Regions from separate parts of the Pseudoalteromonas sp. NZS11_1 genome, predicted to be linked through region 2. Evidence: predicted binding sites of a transcription regulator. Region 2 holds the regulator's gene; the other holds the start of a gene.
What was found. The regulator FliA, encoded in region 2, starts transcription of late flagellar genes. The targets are predictions, from matches to a motif close to CTAAAGNTNNNNNNNNNNNNGCCGATA.
Positions count from the first base shown of each region.

Region 1: a site for FliA is predicted at 2,023-2,049, ahead of pomA (flagellar motor protein PomA). Genes of this name have one in related genera too.

Region 1 covers NZ_JADYXK010000026.1:57,162-60,585, reverse strand. The annotation lists gene I6F44_RS16150 (hypothetical protein) at 1-121, opposite strand, end outside; gene I6F44_RS16145 (flagellar motor protein MotB) at 273-1,193, opposite strand; gene pomA (flagellar motor protein PomA) at 1,196-1,963, opposite strand; gene I6F44_RS16135 (exodeoxyribonuclease VII small subunit) at 2,285-2,527, shown strand; gene ispA ((2E,6E)-farnesyl diphosphate synthase) at 2,530-3,417, shown strand.
Region 2 covers NZ_JADYXK010000021.1:22,917-26,340, forward strand. The annotation lists gene I6F44_RS14355 (protein phosphatase CheZ) at 8-781, opposite strand; gene cheY (chemotaxis response regulator CheY) at 799-1,182, opposite strand; gene I6F44_RS14365 (RNA polymerase sigma factor FliA) at 1,223-1,933, opposite strand; gene I6F44_RS14370 (MinD/ParA family ATP-binding protein) at 1,960-2,820, opposite strand; gene flhF (flagellar biosynthesis protein FlhF) at 2,813-3,424, opposite strand, start outside.

The DNA of each region.
Region 1 (3,424 bases), on a different contig from region 2:
TTAAAGCGAAACGCAGGGCCAAATAATCTTTTCTAAAATAAAAGATGAAAATAGCAGGGCTTAAAATAAACACCCAACTAGTATCTAATATCAATATAGTCTTTAAAAACCATTCAGGCATTAGAGTTAATCAAGTTTTTTTTCATCATCGTCATTACCACCGCCATTTCCTGGCATATGACTAAACTTATCGACCTTTTTCATAAACTATTCCGTTACATTTGTTAAAGAAAGCATACTTTATGATAAATAAGTGTGTTTGCCAATAAAAGTTATCTTACATCTATAGGAGCTGACTCTTTTGCTTTACCTTGTAATATAGATATTTCTACTCGGCGATTCCTGCGGCGATCTTCATCGGTGTCATTCGGTACAAGTGGTCGTGTTTCAGCTCGACCAACCACCATCATTCGCGTTTTATCAAATCCTTGGACTTTTTGCAGTTCACTTGCAACGGCTACAGCACGCTTTGATGATAGGTCCCAATTATTAATATATAACTCATTTGATACCTGAAAATCATCTGTATGGCCAGATACTGTTATTTCACCGGGTACATCTTTTAACAGCACACCGATATCTTGAATTATAGGTTTAAACTTAGGTTGTAAAAATGCACTACCAGAAGGAAATGAACCATTCTCTCTAATGCGAATAATTATTTGCTGCCCTAATGACTCAAGCTCAATTGCGCCATCGATTATTTGCTTTTCAAGCTGCTGCGCTATCTTTTTAACAAGCTCGTTAGTTTGCTCCTGATCGGCTGCTGAAGTTGCTTGCTCAGAAGATTCTTCTTGTGAGGTACTACGAGATTCGCCACCGCGTTTATCCCCGCGCTGTTCTTGCCTGCCGCCTGCTGAGCTTTCATCGCCAGCCTGAAACTCTAACATTTGTTGAGTCATTTCGACTGTTTGCTGCTGAATGGTTTCTATTGGAGTTGGCTCTGGTTTGCCTGGGGTAAACTCCATGGCAATAACAGAGGTCCCTTTAGGGATGTCTTTTACTTCAATTTTATTCTGCACACCAAAAGCAAACTTCATAGAGCCCGCAATTTGTTTAAACTTAAGTACATCCATTTCTGAAAACGCGAGCAAGAGTACAAAAAAGCACATTAACAGTGACATTAAATCGGCAAACGTTCCCATCCATGCAGGTAGACCTGGTGGTGGACATTTGCACTCTTGATCAGACATAGTTACTCCTCGGTATCTACTTTGCGTTTAGATTCAGCTAAGTAATTTTTCAAAATACCTTCGATTACTTTTGGATTTTGACCATCTTGTATACCTAAAATAGCATCCAAAATTAAACGCTGATTCATCGCTTCCTCGTCTTTACGCAGTTCAAGTTTTACCTGAATAGGAATTGCCACAACATTGGCTAAAAACGCGCCATATAAAGTTGTTAATAGTGCTACTGCCATTGCAGGACCAATTGCCTTTGGGTCATCCATGTTAGACAACATTGCAACCAAACCAATTAGAGTACCAATCATACCCATTGCAGGCCCTATATCAGCTAACGACTTAAATAAACCCGCGCCCAATTCATGGCGAGTCGTAGTTAGAGAAATATCTTTTTGAAGTGTAGCGCGAACTACATCTGCATCATGGCCATCAACGAGCATATCGACGCCTTTGCGCATAAAGGGGTTTGGAATTTCAGCTTCTTCGAGTGCTAAAAAACCGCCTTTACGAGCTGAATCCGCAAGTTCTACTGCTTTTTCGATAAGTATTTCTGGCGTTTCGATTTTAAACATAAACGCTTTGGCAACAACTTTACCTATTCCCAAAAATTGCGACATAGTGAAGTTTGATAAAACAATAAAGAGTGAACCACCAAATACAATAACCACAGACGGGGTATTGTAAAACATAGCCATTTCACCGCTACTACTCATAAACATAGACATGACAATTAAGCCAATTGCGCCTAGGATCCCGATTATGGTTGCTAAATCCACATTTCCTCCAGAAGTTTCATGCTTAATGGCCTTATCATAAACTTTTATTATTAACTGCTTATCGGCAACATATTGAATTGCTTAAGCCATTTTTATAAATAAACATAAAAAGCAGCCTTTAGCACTATCTTAGATCAAGTTATAAAGGCTACCTAATTATCAATTGATTTATTAAACCAAAAGACCGCTATTAAGGCTTTATTAATGCACTTGAAATATAATTTAACGTTATAAAGGTAAAAAACCAATATCATCCTTTGACCTAGTTTAGCATTCGCCCTAAAATTGACCCCTAAATTTATTATGTAAGCTGAAATAAAGATGGCGACTAAAAAACCTGAAAACTTAAGTTTCGAACAAGCACTAGAAGAATTATCTACAATCGTTAGTGACATGGAACAAGGTGACTTATCGCTTGAGCAATCGTTAAAGCAATTTGAACGTGGAATTGCATTAGCAAGTGCTTCATCAGGGAAATTACAGCAAGCAGAACAAAAAGTATCAATTTTGATGGGGAATGGCGAAAAGTCAGTACTTACAAACTTTGATAATGATATGGAATAGCTGTGAGCATAAAAAATCATATTGAACGTGCTCAAAAAGATGTAGTAGCGACCTTACAACAGCATTTTAACCAGCCTCTCGATACAGAAGAAACGGTAAAGAACGCCACCCAGTATGGATTATTTAATGGCGGTAAAAGATTACGTCCATTTTTAGTTTATGCCACAGGTAAAATGCTCGGCGCAAACCATCAAGACTTAAACGTACTTGCTGCTGCAATTGAGTGTATTCATAGCTATTCGTTAGTCCATGATGACTTACCAGCAATGGACGATGACGACTTACGCCGCGGACGCCCTACTTGTCATATAGAGTTTGGCGAGGCAAATGCAATTTTAGCCGGTGATGCTCTTCAAACTCTTGCTTTTGAGCTTATTGCGAATCACAAATTTGAATGCTCATCACAAACACAAGTAAAAATGATTGCTACACTTGCCCACGCATCAGGCCTTCAGGGTATGGTTGGCGGACAAGGCCTTGATATAGCAGCAACTGATAAAGTGATTACCGTACAAGAGCTTGAGCGAATACATAAGCTAAAAACCGGAGCTCTAATTAATTGCGCAATTACACTTGGTGCACTGTGCAGTGAAAAGGCTGATCAACAAACCTTAGAAAATTTAAGTATTTTTGGGTATGCTATAGGGCTAGCATTTCAAGTACACGACGACATTTTAGATGTTGAAGGCGATACAGTTATTTTAGGAAAGCCACAAGGCTCCGATATTGCCGCGAATAAAGCGACATATCCGGCGTTATTAGGTATGCTAGGCGCTAAAGAAAAGGCGCAGAATTTAATACAACAAGCCCATGAAGCGTTAGCAAATATAGATGCTGACACAACACTTCTTGCGTCGCTAGCAAATTACCTAATTGAGCGTGACCACTAATTTTTGC
Region 2 (3,424 bases):
TCTCCTCTTAGAAGCCCAAACTTGATAAAAGATCATCGACTTCATCTTGATCAGACACAACATCATTACGCGATTCTTTATCAATAATAGGGCCTTCAGGACCTGCTAAAGTTTGTGTGGCAACTGGTTCTTTTATTTTTTGTTGTTCTACTTTATTCGCTGTGTTGTCACTGTCATCTTGTTCAGCAAACGCTGTTAAAAGATGAAGTAAGCTTTCTTCTACTTCTCTAACAAGTTCTATAACACGGCGAATAACTTGACCTGTTAAGTCTTGATAGTCTTGAGCCATTAGTACATTTGTCATTAAGCTTTGAAGCTCATCCGTTTTATGATGAGAGTTATTCATAAACTTATCGATACTATGGCAAAGTTGTTTAAACTCACCAAGCTCAATCTCCCGGCTCATTAAACGATCCCATGTCGGTTTGATATGAGATATTTCATCTGCAAGTTGCTGAGCTATAGGTAAACTAGCCTCAACAGCATCCATTGTTTTATTAGCCGCATTTTCTGTCATTTCTATAACATAATTAAGCCGCTTTTTAGCATCTGGAATCGCATCTGTCGTTATGTTAGTTAAGCGAGTATCAAGCTCAAAGCTTTTAAGTGCTTCGTGCAGTTGACGAGTCAACTTCCCAACTTCAGCAAATAATTTAGACTGCTCTTGCGAAGCTGTCTCTAAAATCAACTGATTAGCTTTATCTTGCTCATCGTTTTCTAAATAAATGACGAGTTGACGAGCTTGTTCTAACGTTATTTGAGGCGCAGCTGGTGCTGACATAAGCCTCTCCCCCATCATTAGCCTAAGCGTTCAAATACTTTTTCTAATTTAGTTTTTAATGTTCCAGCTGTAAATGGCTTAACAATATAACCATTAACGCCAGCTTGCGCTGCAGCAATTATTTGTTCTTTTTTAGCTTCTGCCGTTACCATCAATACAGGGATATGTTTTAACTTATCATCTGCACGAATTGCTCTTAAAAGGTCAATACCTTGCATTCCCGGCATATTCCAATCTGTAACCACAAAATCAAATACTTGATTTTGTAACATAGGCAAAGCTGTAGACCCGTCATCAGCTTCTTGAACATTAGTGAAACCTAAGTCACGTAATAGGTTTTTTATAATTCGTCTCATCGTTGAAAAATCATCAACTACAAGAATTTTCATGTTTTTATCCAAAACATCCCCCAGTGAGGTATTAACCTTAGTTTACTTACTACTAGTTTATCCAGTCATTGATTTTAGCTTTAAGCTTAATCATCGCCTGACCATGTATCTGACTTACACGCGATTCGCTTACATCGAGTATATGTCCTATTTCTTTTAAATTCATTTCATCGTTATAGTATAAAGAAAGTACCATTGCATCACGCTCTGGTAATGACTTTATTGCATTTAGCAAAGACTCATTAAACCGATCATTTTTAACATTATTAAAAGGTTTGTCTAGCGCTAAATCTTGGCCTACGGGAGTAATAACATCCTCATCTACACCAAGGTCTTCTATGCCTAATACTTTACTGGTATTAACATCATTTAAAATATGATGGTACTCATTGAGTGAAATTTCAAGTTTTTCAGCAACTTCTGTATCTGTTGGTTCGCGATTCAGACTGCTTTCGAGCCCAGTAATTGCTTCTGCAACTTGTCGGCTTTTACGGTGTACTGAACGAGGAGCCCAATCACCACGGCGCATTTCATCAAGCATAGCCCCGCGAATACGAATACCGGCGAAGGTTTCAAAGCTTGCGCCTTTTGTTGCATCAAAGTTTTTTGAAGCTTCTATTAAACCTATCATTCCTGATTGAATTAAATCATCAAGCTGAACGCTAGGTGGTAATCGAGCAATTAGATGACATGCCACTTTTTTAACAAGCGATGCATGTTTCTCAACAATCACATTTAAGTTTTGTGTTGATTGATATCCCATAGCTCTATTCACCAATGTTGTCATAATTAGCCGTTTACTAGTTTCTCAATGAAAAACTCTAAATGCCCAGATGGTTGATTTGGTATTGGCCATTTAACTGCTTTTGTCGCCAGCGCTTTAAACGCGAGAGCGGCTGGCGAACTTGGAAAGAGCTCAACAATCACCTTTTGGCGACGTGTTGCTTTACGCATATTTTCGTCATAAGGAACCGTTGCTACTAGCTCCATTGAAACATCTAAAAAGCGATCGGTAACTTTAGATAGTTTTGCAAACAATTCAGTGCCTTCACGCATGCTGCGGACCATATTGGCAACAATTTTGAACTTATAAACACCGTGCTCGCGGCTTAATACTTTAATAAGTGCGTAAGCATCGGTTATTGATGTTGGTTCATCGCACACTACAACCATTACATCTTGTGCTGCTCGTGAGAAGCTTAGCACCATGTCTGAAATACCAGCGGCTGTATCTACAATTAAAATATCAAATTCGGTATTCAATTCGCTAAATGCACGAATTAGCCCGGCATGCTCAGATGGCGATAGTTCAACCATACTTTGCGAGCCCGATGTAGCGGGTACAATTTTAATACCAGCAGGCCCTTCAACTAAAATCTCGTCAAGCTCACATTCACCTGACAAAACGTGTGATAAATTGCGCTCTACACGTAAACCAAGCATCACATCACAGTTTGCTAAACCTAAGTCAGCATCCAGCACTAATACTCTATTACCTTGTTGCCCTAGTGCAATAGCGGTATTTAGAGAAACATTTGTTTTCCCCACCCCACCTTTACCACCGGTTACAGCGATAACTTTTACGCCGTTGTTATTGTTTTGACTCATTTTGCGCAGGCCGCTTGCTTGATCTAATACTGTGTTAATCATACATCCCTACTGTACTTGGCGCCACTGCTTGGTGCCTTGAATGTTGTGCTTTTGTTCTTTTTAAATATAACTGCTCAGCCTTTTTCACTAGTTTTTCAGCATTTGCAACACGAATATCTTCTGGCACTCGTTGACCGTTAGTAAGATACCCTATTGGGAGGCGATTTTGAATCGCAATACTAATAATCTCACCCAAACTTAATGATTCATCTAACTTAGTGAAAATACAACCACTTAACTGTACTTTTTTAAAGTGACGTACTGTTTCTTGTAATACATTAATTTGTGCCGTTGCGCTTAGTACTAAGTAGCTGCGAATATCCACACGTTGGTTACGCATTAACGTGTTTAACTGCTCAGTTAAACGTAAATCTCGCTGACTCATACCTGCTGTATCAATTAATACTAGACGTTTATTTCGTAAATGATATAAAACTTCAGCTAATTCATTAGCATCTTTAACTTGCTTTACACCACAACCAATAATACGGCCGTAAGTAGCAAGCTGTTCATATGCACCAATTCTGTATGTATCAGTGGTTATTAAGGCCACTTTATCAGCGCCATATTTTTGTGCGCCTAAAGCTGCAAGCTTAGCAACTGT